2 regions of the Synechococcus sp. BIOS-E4-1 genome follow, and region 2 is predicted to be linked to the other one. Evidence: predicted binding sites of a transcription regulator. Region 2 holds the regulator's gene; the other holds the start of a gene.
The links. Region 2 encodes NtcA, which controls nitrogen genes in cyanobacteria. Its sites were predicted from a motif close to GTANCNNNNGNTAC; they were not measured.
Positions count from the first base shown of each region.

Region 1 (7,352 bases), 1.0 Mb from region 2:
TCCAGAGACAGATGTCTTGTTCAACCTGATTCGAAGATGTCAGCACAAATGACACGGCACGCGCTTTTGGCACAACCAACAACAGATGCACGCCCTTAAGGTTTTCTCAATAATTATTTGATTGTCTCTTTTGCAGTTCACGAATTCACCTCTAGGGCCCCGGCAGACGACTGCTGACCCTGTCAATCTCTACACCGAACGCCTGAATGGACGCATGGCCATGCTGGGGTTGGCCATCGGGGTCACCGTTGAAGCAGTGACCGGCAAAGGAATCCTCGATCAGGTGTTGGGTCTGTTCAGTTGACCCCAATGGGTTGAATTCCCGATGCTCTTCGACGGTCCATGAGCTACGACTGAAGCATCGGTACGTTGAGCATGACCGAACTCTTCAGCAATCCATCTTCAGGTCGTTCTTCAGATGTCTTGATTCATCTTTCCGAGTGGCTCGCGATGATCTGCATGCAGACGCTTCTGACCCTCGCTTTGTGGCCACTGAAATTGATGTACAAGCGTCCAAGGCCTGAAGAATCGTGGCCAGCCTGGCACGCCAACCAGAAACTCTGCCGGACTGACCAGCGCTACTGCTGAGCAATCATCAAGAGGGGTCCCAACAACAGCCCTAAATGATCACGGTGAAAGCTGATTCAAGCGTTGGCCAGAAGAGACCACTCTTCTCTTCACAGAAGGCCTGGCGTCAGCGCAGAGCCTGGATCGGGCGCTAAAAGATCAACAACCTGGTGCAGGCAGTGGTCGACAGAACCCTGTTCATTCAGCGAGCTGGTGAGACTGTCGACAACACTGCGCTTCAGAGGTGGGCATCTCCAATGTCACCCGAGTTGAGCAACAACACATCACCCGAAAGAGGGATTCATCAGTTCAAGCAGAGGGAGTTGAGTTGGCGAGAATTTCACAGGTTCCGGTCACAGGAGGTGCTCCCAACCCGGGGATATCACTGGTGAGTGCTCCGGTTGAACGGTCCAAGACATTGAAAAGGTATGACCCTGTGTGGGGCAGCTCCTTGCCAAAACGAACTTTTGCGCTGGTGAATTCAGCTGGATATTCAGTGCTGCTCAGGAATGAAGGCTGGTAAGTCCATGCTTTACCAGCCTCCTCGTCGAGGGTGATCTCCCAGAAAGTTCGGTTCACTCCAGACACATCGCAGCGCAGATAGACCTGATCGGCCTTGGCAAAGTTGATCCATCCTTCCATTGCTGAAAGCGCAGCTGCAGCAAACAGCCCGCCAACAGCAGAACCAACGACAACCCGACGCAGACAGACCATTCATCGAAACAAGTTGGAGCAAGACTCTTTGATCCAGACGCAGAACACATCCCCCCAGCGAGCGATCGTGCATCCTGGCGATCAGTAAAAATCCTGAACTTGCTGAAGAGCCAGAGCCCTGGCAAGCGGGTGAATGGCCACTGCACTGAGGTGATGGACTGGAGACGAGCACCCATTTGGGGGATGAGTCCGGACACAACCCGTCGTAGAAAGGATTGACTAAAGAGGACTGCTTATGTCGATCCCAACCCCAACCTGCGCCTGTGAGCCCTGCGATTGCACGATTGCTCCCCAAACAGCTGTCGAAAAAGACGGCAAGCTGTTTTGCTCTCAGCCTTGCGCTGATGGACATGCCGGAGGGGATCAGTGCTGCAGCAGCTGCGAGTGCTGCTGATTTCTGACCACACGCTTTGAATAAACCAGGCCCCGCCCGATCGAGTGGGGTTTTTTGTTTGTCCTTGCAAAGACCGTCATCAGCGCACAGGAGCACTGATGGACAAAAGGGCTTGCAGCTGCGCATGGCGGCTGGCGTCCATGGCGAGCAGCCTGTCGAACGCTTCATTGGCACGCTGCATCTGGAGTCGCGACCACCTCAGCTCACAATTTTCGATCCAGGCCAGTCGGACCTCTCCCCAACGGATAACGGGCAGATATCAAGGGTGCGATAACCGCGAATGATCAGGATCTCAGCAGCAGATGCCTTGGCCGAGAATGCAAGCCTTGCCCTGGCAAGCAGCTTGATTGCTGTTGATCAAAGCTGTCTCGGATCTCGCCTGCTTCCGAATCAGGGCACGCCATTCCCACTATTGAAGCTTTTCTCAGCGAAGGCAATGCGCGATTCGACTGATGCCCAAAGCACCACAGCGGGTGGATAGTAAGGCCACGCAACCGGAGGAACCAAACATGGTCGATACTCCACCTGAGCAGATCGAAGAAGCAGACTGACTTCTGGCCCCTGCTCCAACAGTTTCAACAATGACCTGGGTTGGTCGATTGGTTAGGTACACATCAGAGACGTCACGCCAATCGCCGCTTCGTTTGCACCGCCTGAGGTGCCCCAGAAGGAAACAACCCGACACCTAGAGCGATGGCCCCAGGGCGCCTCTAGCCAGAAGCTTCGACCCCTTCCTATCTCCACAAGCGAAGGGTTGAACAATGCACAAACGAGCGAGTTAGGCCGTCTTTCCAGCGGGAAGGGCGGCCTTCCTCTTTGTGGACCAACCCGCGTTGTGACATCAGACTTCGACAAAAAAAGCCTCGCCGAGGCGAGGCCACATACCAAAGCGATGTTGGATTACCTGGCGTAGGAAACACCGCGATAGGCAAGCTTGGGATGAAGGTCCCGCGCTGCCTGCCTGCGACGGGCGTTGTAGTGCTCGCGCCGGTAGGTGAGTTCAACACTCTGCTTTGGAACAGCAGTGTGATGAGGGGTGTAGGTCTGACCTCTGTAGATAAGAGCTGTCATGAATGGTTCCTCGAAGCAAGTTCAGGTCCCCGTTCCTTGGCCTGAATCGAACTGCGCCTCTCTGAAGCAAGAGGTGAACGTTGTTGGTAGCTGTTGCTACAGACTTCTTATAGAACAAACGCCAATGGTTTAGTCGTTCAAATGGATACAAAACGCATCCAACATCTCAGGGAAGGGGTCTCAGCTGTTCAGCACAGAAGCTGCTCTAGTCAGAAGCTCAGTGTTCAAAGGTGGGGATAAGCATTCGCCAACCCCCAGACCGCCAGTGCTGTAATACAGGCGAAGGTCATTGCAGCCCAGGCCGCGGTGCTGGAGCTGGAGCTTTTCGACAGTGGAAGCTGAATTTTGCGTGCCATCACGTGGACATCGACTCACCTCCTTAGTGGCTCAATCAAGCCCAGATCGCCAGTGATATCCGTGACCCCTAACCATTCACCAAGACCGGGAAAGGCGCCACTGGTTTTCAAAATGTTGCCAGCGTCTGCTCAGACAGGGCAGACCAACTGCACTGCATTGGATCTGGAGGAAAACAAGAGCACAAAATTATCGCCATGGCCATTCAATCCAGTTTGCTCGCGCAGCAAATCAGTGCTGGCAAGGGCCAGGCCACAGGTCTCGCAGAACAACACCGGCAACGTTGCAGCACTGCCCTGCATGGCCTGAAGATCCAAAGCCTGGCGAACTGCACGCTGCGAACGCTCCAGTCCGAGTCGCTCCACAAGAGCAGGCCAGAGGTCGTTCACTGGAGCGCTGGCCGCAAAATCAACTGAAGGATGGGACATCAGACAGGCAGCTGTTCAATCGCCACCACAATCATCTGTGGTGAGACCTCGATCACCTCCAGAGGATCCTTGTTATCGAGGTAGGCCTCAAACGACGAAAACCGCTCAATCCGGGGAGCAGCCTCCTTCACGGCACAGGCCGCAATCCAGTCGTTGTCATCCGGTTTAACGGACACATAGGCCTGCAACGCCTCCTCCAAATCTCCGCCATCGCCAATGCCCTCCCCATGCCAGAACGCTTCAAAGAATTCAGACATCGGACACGGGAAACGAGCTTGTTGATCATGGCTCCGACCTGGGCCACTGCACAGTGCCTGAAAGCTCGAGAATGGGGATTGAGGGACCGGCAGAACAATGCAGGATTCGCTGTTCAGGCTTGATGGTCAGGTGGTACTGGTGACGGGCTGCCGGCGTGGGATCGGCCAGGCCATGGCGGATGCACTGGCCGAAGCAGGAGCGGACATTGTTGGCATCAGCGCATCGCTCAACCCCGACAGCAGTGAAGTGGGAGATGCAATCCGTAAGCGTGGTCGTCGATTTTCCGGTTTTCGCTGCGACCTCAGCGACCGCCACACCGTCGACCTCGTTCTGGACCAGGTTCTCAGCCAGCATCCGGTCATCGACGTGTTGGTGAACAACGCCGGCATCGTGCGCAGATCACCGGCGGAGGAGCACAGCGATGAGCTCTGGGACACGGTGCTGGAGGTCAACCTCAGTGCAGCATTCAGAGTCAGTCGCAGGATCGGGGCAGTGATGCTGGCTCGCGGCAAGGGAAGCATCATTTCCACAGCCTCCGTGCTCAGCGATCAGGGTGGATTGAATGTGGCGAGCTATGCCGCCAGCAAAGCGGGCCTGGCCAACCTCACACGCTCACTGGCCAATGAATGGGCAGGACGCGGTGTGAGAGTGAACGCCATCGCACCCGGGTACGTGGACACAGAGATGACTGAGGCGCTGCAGTCAGATCCACTCAGATCGCGGCAGATTCTGGAACGCATCCCCGCCGGGCGCCTGGGATCACCTGATGATCTGCGCGGACCGGTGGTGTTTCTGGCCAGTGAGGCCTCGCGCTACGTGCATGGAGAGACACTGGTCGTGGATGGCGGTTGGATGGGTCGCTGAGCTCTCAGGAGATCAGGAGAGAGCGTTTGGATGCGGCATGGCTAGACACGGGGCAGCGAAGTCGGTGGCCCATGCAGACGCTGGAGGAGTATTGCCGGAGATTTAAAGAGGCCGACGCCATCTGGCCCGATCTGCCGATGGCCGCCGATGACCGGCAACAGTGGTGGGAGCGCTGGCTTGCGGACAGGGACCCTGCGGGATGTTGGGATGATCTCCGTCAGCTCCTGCCGCAGCTGTTACTGCAACCGGGAATCGACGTACACAGCAGCGATGCCTATCAACGACTGGTGATGCGGGGTGAACAAGCACAGGCTGCAGACCTCAAGCTCGCGCCAGTCCTGCGTGACCCGTCAGGAACAACGCTCACCATTGCGCAGCATCCGACCGGTGCCGTTCCAGTGCTGACCTTTCGCAACCATGAGGATTTCGTGCTGGCCGTACGCTGTCTGGCCCACCGCTGTGAAGCGGTTCCGATTCAACCCACTGTGCACGCTCAGGCGATTTCAGGCCTGATCCACTGGGGTTTGATCCGCGCGTTAGGCGTGCAGGCACGATGCCAGATCCTCCTTTTACACCGGGCTCCCTACGCCTCTTTATCGATAGAAACAATTCCTGGTGAGCCACCAATGGAACGCTGGCTGGACCTGTCGCAGACCTGGAGGCTGGAACATGAACTCACCCATATCGCCTGCCGCAGGCTGGTTGGTGAGATGCGCATCAATCTGTACGACGAAATCGTCGCCGATGCCATGGGGATGACGGCAGCGTTGGGACACTTTGATGCCGATCTGTTCCGGAGAGGTCTCGGCCTCTCGATTGAGGGAGTCCCAAACACGGAGGCAAGGGCTCACGTCTATGTCTCAACGCTTGAGCCAAGCCAGCATCAGAAGGCCTTTGAGCTCACACTCCAACGTGCGGGCGAACTGGAAAAGCTGCTGAAAGAGCAGCGCTGGCCAGGGCACTCAATGGCGTTGTTTGCACGACTGGTCCGCGGCCAGCTGACTCAACCGTTGACGGAAGCAGAAGGAGCGGAGCTGGTGTCCGAGGCATAACCGGCACAGCGCTGTTGATCGAGATGTTGGATGTGTCGACGCTCGCTGTAATACAGCTCCTGAAAACGCAGGGCTTCAGCGTTGAGGTCTTCGAACATGGCGTGAATGCGCTGCTCCATGTCCACTTCCATCTCAGCAGCGGGAGTTGACTGCTCATCTTTCTCCTGCTCGATCAAGACGGCGATGCATCGCTCCAGGGTCTGCAGACGCTGTCCAGTCCAGGCTTCGAGCAAATGCCGGCAGCGTTTGTGACTCTTCTGACGCTCGAGCATCGCTGCAGTTCCCCGCAGCTGATCCATGGGCCGCGAGAGTGACACACGCTGCAGCTCATCCGGTTCGAGCAGGGGTGTAAGGCGCGCCACCAGATCACTGTTTTCCAGCAGGAGCTGATCGGTGAGCAGTCGAGGCAGATCGAGATCCGCCAATTCGTCGCCGCGATCCTCACCGCGACTGATCGCTTCCAGACGCATACTGCCGAGATTGCCTTCCTCGAGATCCGTGATGCCTGACCAGAGCAGCCGGTGGTGCTGAAGTGCAAAGTCCTCGAGCTCTCTGCTCCTCAATTCCTGGCGGATGCCAGCCCGATGGGATGGGCAATGGAGATAAAGCAGCAGGATCTCCGCCTCCGAACGTTCACGCTGGGAAGCTTCTCCAGCCTTTTCATGTCGGGTTGAACGACCATGCCAACGCTGACCCTGGACTTGCTGACGGAGATCCTCTTCCAGCTGCAGAGCAAGACGGCCTTGCCCACCGCTGAGGCGCTCTGCCACCTGCTGGATGTAGTGGGTGCGAATGGCGGACTGGGGAAGCTTGCCCAGCAACGCAACCAGCGAAGCCACCGAACGCTGGAACTGATCCGCCTTGCTTAGATCTCTGCCTTCAAGGACCTGATCGATCTGCCAGTCAAGCCACAGCGGCGCCTGATCCAGCAAAGCCCGATAATCACCGGCGCCGTGATCCTTGAGAAATTCATCAGGGTCCTTTCCGGATGGAAGGTGCAGGACCCTCAACTCGAGTTGTCCCTGGAGTGCGAGCTGCTCCACCTCACCAATCGCCCGGTTGGCGGCACGGACGCCGGCTCCATCGGCATCAAAATTCAAAATGATGCGTTTGCCATCACTGCACCGGCACAGCTGGGTGATCTGCTGACTACTGAGAGCAGTGCCTAGGGAGGCCACCGCATTGGTGATACCTGCCGCATGCAGTGCGATGACATCGAAGTAACCCTCCACAACGACAGCACGGTCGTCCTTGCGGATTGCCGAAGAGGCTCGGTCGAGCCCGAAAAGATGCTTTCCTTTCTCGAACACCTCTGTTTCAGGTGAGTTGAGGTACTTGGGCTCACTGCCATCAAGGCTGCGCCCACCGAACCCGATCACCCGGCCCTGTCGATCACGGATGGGAACGATCACCCGATGGCGGAAGCGGTCATAAAAACCGTTCCCCCCCTTGCGGGGAACCACCAGACCAGCCGCCTCCAGAAGTTCGGGCGCGAGACCCTCCACCTGCCGCAGATGCCTGAGCAGGCCGTCCCATTGATCCGGCGCATAGCCGAGCTCAAACTGGTCGAGAGTGGTTTCGCTCAGTCCACGCGTCTCACGCAGGTAGCGAAGAGCCTCAGAACCGGCGTCGGTCCTGAGCTGTGCACGA
Region 1 is NZ_CP047935.1:1,417,631-1,424,982, reverse strand. It holds gene SynBIOSE41_RS07530 (hypothetical protein) at 131-304, shown strand; gene SynBIOSE41_RS07525 (hypothetical protein) at 877-1,281, opposite strand; gene SynBIOSE41_RS07520 (metallothionein) at 1,517-1,675, shown strand; gene SynBIOSE41_RS07515 (DUF4278 domain-containing protein) at 2,576-2,746, opposite strand; gene SynBIOSE41_RS18055 (hypothetical protein) at 2,971-3,102, opposite strand; gene SynBIOSE41_RS07510 (hypothetical protein) at 3,232-3,528, opposite strand; gene SynBIOSE41_RS07505 (hypothetical protein) at 3,528-3,785, opposite strand; gene SynBIOSE41_RS07500 (SDR family oxidoreductase) at 3,883-4,650, shown strand; gene SynBIOSE41_RS07495 (hypothetical protein) at 4,635-5,702, shown strand; gene dnaG (DNA primase) at 5,654-7,352, opposite strand, start outside.
Region 1: a site for NtcA is predicted at 2,833-2,846, ahead of SynBIOSE41_RS07515 (DUF4278 domain-containing protein). Genes of this name have one in related genera too.

Region 2 (7,352 bases):
CGAGGAGCGTCGTGCCCGCATGATCTCCCATGTTCTCGGTCAGTTCAACCGTGCTGAGGAACCTCTGCTCCAGGACGTGCTGCGCGAAGTGTTGTCAGGCCTCGATCACATTCAGCGACAAGGCCTGGATCGGGCTGGGAATGCCATCAATGCAGTGAATCTGGCTCCTGCTGTTGATGGCGAACCGGCCTGATGGCGCCCCTGCCTGTCACCACAGCTCATCTCCGGGTGCACCAGCACAGCTTCCGAGACAAATGTCTGCAGGGAGAGGTTCAGGCGGGTGGCTTTACCTGGACCTTTCACTGGTTGTTTGACCGGGGTGAGCTGAGCGTGGAGCCCTCCCTGGGCAGAGCGCTGATTCAGGACGCGTTGCTTCGGTTCCTTGTGAAATCCGACTACAGGCTTGAAGCCGGCGGTGACTACAGCTTTACGGTGCGAGCCCGTTTCTGAGTGGGGCTGGACCAGGCCAGAGGATCTCGCGACCGAGCTCGGATTCAAGAATCACCAGGGCTGCAAGGGCATCCAGTTCGGTGGGTGGTAGCAGCAGGCCTCGGGGGATCAATCGCCGCCATCCCTTGGGGGGCCACAGCTGCCAATACCGCTTGCGTGCCTGAAGTGTGGTGCCGCGCTCATCCACCAGCTTGACGGGAAGATCTTCAGGCAGCTGCTCTCTCAAGCTGTCGCTGGCTGTGCCATTTCCCAGCACCATGCCTTCAATGGGTGCGATCTGCTTCCAGCACTGAAGAGTGTCCCGTACATCCTCAGTTGCAACCACTCGCCCTTCGATGACGCAGTTATTGCCGCAATCGACCAGGACAAGGCCGCACTTGTTGCGTCCAGGGTCAACCGAGACGATCCAGCTCATGGAGTGTCGTCCTGGAGCGTCGATCTTGGGCGCAGCCGGCGGCTCGGACGCAGCTCGATGGCAATGGGATCGGCGGTTTCACTGCGCCGCACGGCCACCGCTTCGAGTTCAACCAGTCCACCACTGCGTTCGGTCAGCTCCCGGGCAAGCGTGTTGACGCCGTTGGCATCAAATTGAAGTCCCTGGCTGAGCGACCCCCGTCGGCGTACCTCTGCCAGGGTGGATGCCAACAGCAGGTTGATGCGGTTTCGCACCGCTTCCGGGTTGGTGTCCTGGCTGGCAAGAGTGGTTCTGGCCAGAACTTCTCCCTCAATGGTGATGGCCACATTGGGACGTACATCCGGGAAGGCGTAAACCACTCGCTCACCACGCAGCACATTGGCCGCTGAGCGCAGCAGCACCACCCAGGTGCCAGGTTTTCGGATGGCTTTTTCCAGTCTTTCAATGTCCTGGCGGGGCACGAGGATGATCTGGCGATCAGGTGCCTGTCCTGGCAGAACTTTCTGAAAGGCCTGCAGATTGGCTTCCCGCAACACCTGGTCAATCACTTGCCGGGCTTGATCAGGACGATCCAGCTTGAGCGTGACGGTGGCCAGTGGCTGACCACTGCTGATGGCCACATCTCCACGCCGCAGTGCCAGCAGGTTCTCCTCCAGTTGCTGGAGCTCCGCTTCACCGGAGCTGATGCGTTCGCGCACCGCCTGAAGTTCATCATCCGTGCGCTGGATTTCCGCATCGCGGTTGCGCACGTCCTGGCTGAGTCTCTGTCGTTCAGCTTCAAGTCGGCGCGTCTGTTCCTGCAGCGGTTGAAGTGTGCTGCGCAGCTCACCGGCCCGGGCCTCTGCATCAGCCAGGATCTTCCTGGCTTTGATTTCATCGGCGCGAGCCTCCTCGAGTTGTTGACGGGCCTTGCGTTGAGCCTTGCGGCTTCCTTTCAGATCTGAGCGACTGCTGCGCAGGCGTGCTTCCAGGTCGTTGAGTTCAAACAGTCCAACCCGCAGCTGACGGCTCACCAGCAGCATCAGCCCCAGCGACAGGGCGCTGATCAGGCTCCCCGTCAGCACTGTGATCACCACCGCGGTTTGACGTGGGCGAAGACCAAAAAGGCTCAGCCGGGCCTTGCCGACCCTTGAACCCAGTCGATCACCAAGGGTGGAGAGCACCCCCCCGAGGATCAACAGGGACAGCAGCAGAAGCCAGCCGGTCACGGACGGTCAAACATGCGGCAGGCCGCTGAGGTGCTGCCCATCTTCACCTGTCGAGGGATTAACTGAAACGTTTGGCCAGTGCAATCGGATCGAGAACGGTGATTTTCTTGCGGTCAATTTCGACCAGGCCTGAATTGCGTAGATCGCCAAGCAGTCGCGTGATCGTGACACGGGTGGATCCGATCGCTTCAGCGATGGCCTGGTGAGACAGACGCAGATCAATGGTGATGCCCTGGGACCCAGGCATGCCGAAGTCCCTGCAGAGAACAAGCAGAAAACTCACCAGACGGGAGGACATATCCCGGTGTGTGAGTGTTTCGATCATGGTCTCGGTCTGCAGAATTCTGCTGGAGAGACCCTGCAGTAACAGCAATCCCACGCTGGTGTCCGCTTCGATCGCCTGGCGCACGGAGCTCGCTGGTGCTGTCACCATCTCCACTCTGGTGAATGCCACGGAGTGATAAAACCGATCGGAGCGATGCCCGGTGAGCAGTGAGAGCACTCCGAACAGGCTGTTTTCCCTCAGCAGGGCAACGGTGATCTCTTCCCCCGACTCGTACACCCTCGACAGACGTACAGCCCCCCTTCGGATCAGATAGACGCGTTCGGCGGGGTCGCCAGGGAAAAAGATTGTCTTGTTCCGCTCCACCATTTCGGTGCTGGCACCATCCAGATCACGGATCACTTCCAGCAGGGTTCTGCTGGCGGGGTTGGGCGCATTGGTCAGGCTTGTCTCTGTGGATCGCCCAGGTTGGGGAGCAGTCCGACTGAAGCCGCGCATCACTTCGGCCATGACCAACGCATCAATGCGGGGAAGTTAAGGAGCGATGCGCCGTCACCCTGTAGCAACGCACACGGTTCTTCTGGCTCAGTCCCCATGGAGTGCATTCAGCTGTGCGGCCATGAGTTGCTTGAGCCCTGGTTCGGCAAGGTCCAGAAGGCTGTTGAGCTGCCGGCGACTGAATGGTGCACCCTCGGCAGTGCCTTGCAGCTCGAGCAGATCGCCGGCGTTGTTCATCACCACATTGAGATCCACATCGGCCCGGCTGTCTTCGCTGTAGTCCAGATCAAGCAGAGGATGCCCCTCGATCAGGCCCACAGAGACCGCTGCCACTTGGTTGATGACCGGATTGGTGCTGATGCGGCCTTGTGCAAGCAGCCGTTCGCAGGCCTTCTGCAGGGCGAGCCATGCGCCGGTGATGGCCGCTGTCCGGGTCCCCGCATCCGCCTGAATCACATCGCAGTCGATCAGCAGTGTGTTCTCACCCAAAGCCCCCATGTCGATTGCGGCGCGAAGGCTGCGGCCGATCAGGCGTTGGATCTCCTGGGTTCGTCCTGACAGTTTCATCAGTTCCCTGCGCTGACGATCAGGAGTGGATCCCGGCAGCAGTCGGTATTCAGCGCTGAGCCACCCCAGGCCCTGATCACGTCGCCAGCGAGGGACACCGTCTTCCTGGCAGACGCTGCAGAGCACGGTGGTACGTCCGGTGCGAACGATGACGGAGCTCAGAGCGAAACCCATGGGATCCCAGTCGACAGAGAAGGCCCTGAGGTCGGCGGGTTGGCGGCCATCTTGGCGATCAACGTTGCGCTGGGGTTCGCTCATGGGGAAAGGTTCGGGATCTTGAGCCTGCCAGTTGGCCTAGAGACACCAGGGATGGTGTCAAAGGGATTGTGATTTGCATTTTCGCCGCTAGATTCGAGTTCCGCTGGGTCGATTCGATTCCAGTTACGACGGAAGCGACCGAGATGACAGCCAGCCTGAGCCCAAGCCATCGCTCCCGCGAGCAGAGCGGCGCCGATCAACGGGCTCTGAACCGTACCGGCCTGCATCCCCTGCCCTCGCTTCAGCCTCATCAGCCACTGCATCTGGTGGCTCCTGAGGGGCAGTTGCAGGTGCATACCGCCCCGTATCGAGGCAGTTTCGGCACAGTGCTCAGTCAGGCACTGCGATCCGCTGGGCTTGGCAGCCGTGTCGCAGTGATGCAGTTCCTCAAGGGTGGAGTCGCACAGGGGCCTGATGCGGCGATCACGCTCTGCGATCGCATGGTCTGGATGAGGCCTGCAGTGATGGGATGTCTTTCAGATCCGGCCAGCTCAACTGAACCCACGACTGTGGATGCTGTGCAGGCGGTCTGGCAGATCTGTCGCCGCCACCTCGCCAGTGGTGATCTCGATCAATTGGTGCTGGATGAACTCGGTTTGGCTATCGCACTGGGCTATCTGAACGAAGCTGAGGTGCGTGACAGCCTGGATGCACGCCCTGGTTCCATGGATGTGATCATCACAGGACCGTCGATCCCGGAATCTCTCATGGGCCTGGCCGATCAAGTGACGGAACTGCGTAGGGGTTTCTGATGCTCAAGAACGACCGTTGGATCACGGAACAGGCTGCCGCAGGCATGCTCGAACCCTTTCAGAGAGGCTTGATTCGTCATCTGGATCCTGAACAGAAGCTTGCACCTGTTCTCAGCTTTGGATGTTCCTCCTACGGCTACGACCTGCGTTTATCGCCTCGGGAATTTCTGATTTTCAAGCATGTTCCTGGAACAGTGATGAACCCCAAACGGTTCAATCCTGGAAATCTTGAGCCCACAGAGCTTCACCATGATGACGATGGTGACTACTTCATTCTTCCAGCCCATTCCTATGGCTTGGGTGTGGCTCTGGAAAAGATGAAGGTCCCGCCGAACATCACCGTGATCTGCCTGGGCAAAAGCACTTATGCACGTCTGGGAATCATCGTGAACACCACACCGGCTGAAGCCAGCTGGGAGGGGCATCTCACGCTTGAATTCAGCAACAGTTCAGGAGCTGACTGCCGCATCTATGCCAATGAAGGCATCTGCCAACTGCTGTTTTTCGAAGGCGATCCCTGTGACACCACCTATAGCGATCGCCAAGGCAAATACCAGCATCAACCTGAAAAGGTGACACTGGCCAAGGTTTAAGGCCGACAAGACATGGATCTCGCCTCTCGGTCAGGGAGCCAATCGCGCCTTGTGCAGGCGGTTTTTCTCGTACCAGTCAGCGAACTCAGGTGCCCAGCTCTGGAGATGGGGCCACATCAAGTCACAGAGCTCTCTGATTTCCTGTTGCGCGTCAAGTTTGGAACGCAGATCGAGGAAGTGAAGGAAGGCTCGCAGACTGAAACTGACAACAAAATGCTGTCTGTAGTCAAACGGCAGGATGCCTCGGGCATGCTCTTCGGAAAAGCCTTCGCGTAACAGATCGCGATAGCGCTCCGCTGCCAGTTGGCAGAGTTTCAGATCGATCAGTCTCTGTTCCTGGACGTAGGTGTATTTCTTGCCCAGCCGGTCTCGATACTCACCCACCGGCCGCAGATAGAACACCTCCTCAAGATCCAGTTCCCCATCAGCCGCACGGCAGATCCGCTCGCCTGTGTAACGCATCGATTGAACATCGAAGCTCACTCCCACCCGGTGCGTTCGCGCCTGCTGCATCACCGAGTGAGGAAACCAGCCCACGTTCAGCACGATCTGGGCATGTTCCAGTGGGCCGTAATGGCCTTTCATGCCACCCAGCAGCCGTTTGATGCAGATTTCCCCAGCTCGCGTTTCGTTCGGCCACTGGTCGCGTTCCATCACCACGAATCCCTCGCTGTAGTCCTGGTGCATGCCGGCATACACGCTCTGCTGGGGATTGGGCGTGGCGGCGATCAGTTCGACCCGGAAGCGGGAATCCATGAGGTTTTGAGGTTTCGGGTACGGGTGTCGGTCGATCATCGCCTCCCCGGTCAGCATTAACCGGGGTTATGAGTGACTTCGTGGACCGGTGGAATCCGCCGAGGCGGCCTCCGGAAGAGGACTGGTGCTGCCCACCCCGGCCAGTGCTGGAAGTGGGCTGCCCTCAATCAAGGCATTGGCGATCGAATCCAGCTCGGTTTCACTGCGGCCTCCGAGCGAGCGACCTCGCATTGTGCCGTCCGGAGAGAACAGGTTCAGCTGAGGAATTCCGGTGACGTCGTAGCGATCGGTCAGGTCAAGCCAGCGCGGATTGTCGATGTTGACGAGAACCACATCCAGATCGGCATTGTGGCGTTGCTCAACCTCAAGCATCGCTGGAGCCATCTCCCGGCAGACCTCGCACCAGTCGGCATAGAACTCAAGGATCGTGGGCCGACCGTTGCTGAGAGCCACTTCCGGAGAGAGTGAACGTCTGGCGAGCTGATCAAGCGGCGATTCGATCGAACCGCCGTTGCGCACCAGGAAAAGGCCGACAGCCAAGACCAGGGCTGAAACCAGCAGCAGAACTTTCTGAAATGTGGTGAGACTGGAGTTTGGAGCGCTGTCGCTCATCCCGGACTGACATCAATGACACCACTCTGACAGGACAAACCGCTTGCTGTTGCTAGCGTCTGACCGCAGATGATCGCGTCGTTGATCGACGCTTGTCCGCCGCGAATCTGCCCCAAGCCGATGCCCGTCTTGCGTTTCCTCTTGCTGCCGCTTCGGGCCCCGCTGCTGATCGTTCTGTTCGTGGTGTCGCTGTTCCTCGGCCATCACTGGGCGATCCAGGAGGCCTGGCTGGCTGAGGCCCATTCGATTTCGGTGAGCACGTTCTGGGCTCTCGAGATGATCCAGGCGGTGGTGGTGGTGGTGATTTGCACGATGCCCGATCTGCTGCTTCGTCAGCTTTCCATGCTGATGGCATCGAGTCGCGTCCTCAGCTTGGTGGTCACTCTCACGCTGTTGATCACCGTTGGCCTCTACGTTCTCAGCCTGAGCCTGTTGTCCGATGTGCTGATTCTGGGGTCCGCCACCCTGCTGGCGCGCCTTGACCTGAGCCGTATCAAGGTGGTTCCCCCTCCGCAGCTGATGGCGTTCTGGCTTGCGGTGATCGTGATCGCCGGCATCTGGATCGGGCAAGATCTGCCCAACCCCCCGGCTTCATTCGGTGCAGCGATCAGTGCCGCGATCGTTGCCTGAGCTGTTGTTCAGGTAGGCCCAGAGATTGCCGAGCACTTTCTTGGTGTAGAGACGGGTTTCAGGGTATGGGATGCGTTCGACCCACAGCTCAGGGTCTTTTTCCAGTTCAGCGCTCACCCATGATTCTGCTGCCCCCGGCCCTGCGTTGTAGCTGGCCACTGTCAGCCATGGGTTGCCCTGCCAAAGGTCCAGCAGATCGGCCAGATAGCGGGCTCCGAGAATCGCATTGCGCTCCGGTTCGCGTAGATCGTCGTTGCTGAGCTCTTCTCCTGCCAGTTCCGCGGCAGTGGCTGGCATCAGCTGCAGAAGTCCCACGGCACCCACGGGTGA
Region 2 is NZ_CP047935.1:408,651-416,002, forward strand. It holds gene pth (aminoacyl-tRNA hydrolase) at 1-193, shown strand, start outside; gene SynBIOSE41_RS01770 (DUF3146 family protein) at 193-450, shown strand; gene SynBIOSE41_RS01775 (resolvase) at 428-865, opposite strand; gene SynBIOSE41_RS01780 (DUF3084 domain-containing protein) at 862-2,073, opposite strand; gene ntcA (global nitrogen regulator NtcA) at 2,132-2,866, opposite strand; gene rph (ribonuclease PH) at 2,942-3,679, opposite strand; gene SynBIOSE41_RS01795 (cob(I)yrinic acid a,c-diamide adenosyltransferase) at 3,823-4,431, shown strand; gene dcd (dCTP deaminase) at 4,431-5,024, shown strand; gene thyX (FAD-dependent thymidylate synthase) at 5,055-5,780, opposite strand; gene SynBIOSE41_RS01810 (thioredoxin domain-containing protein) at 5,847-6,392, opposite strand; gene SynBIOSE41_RS01815 (hypothetical protein) at 6,513-7,022, shown strand; gene SynBIOSE41_RS01820 (lytic transglycosylase domain-containing protein) at 6,984-7,352, opposite strand, start outside.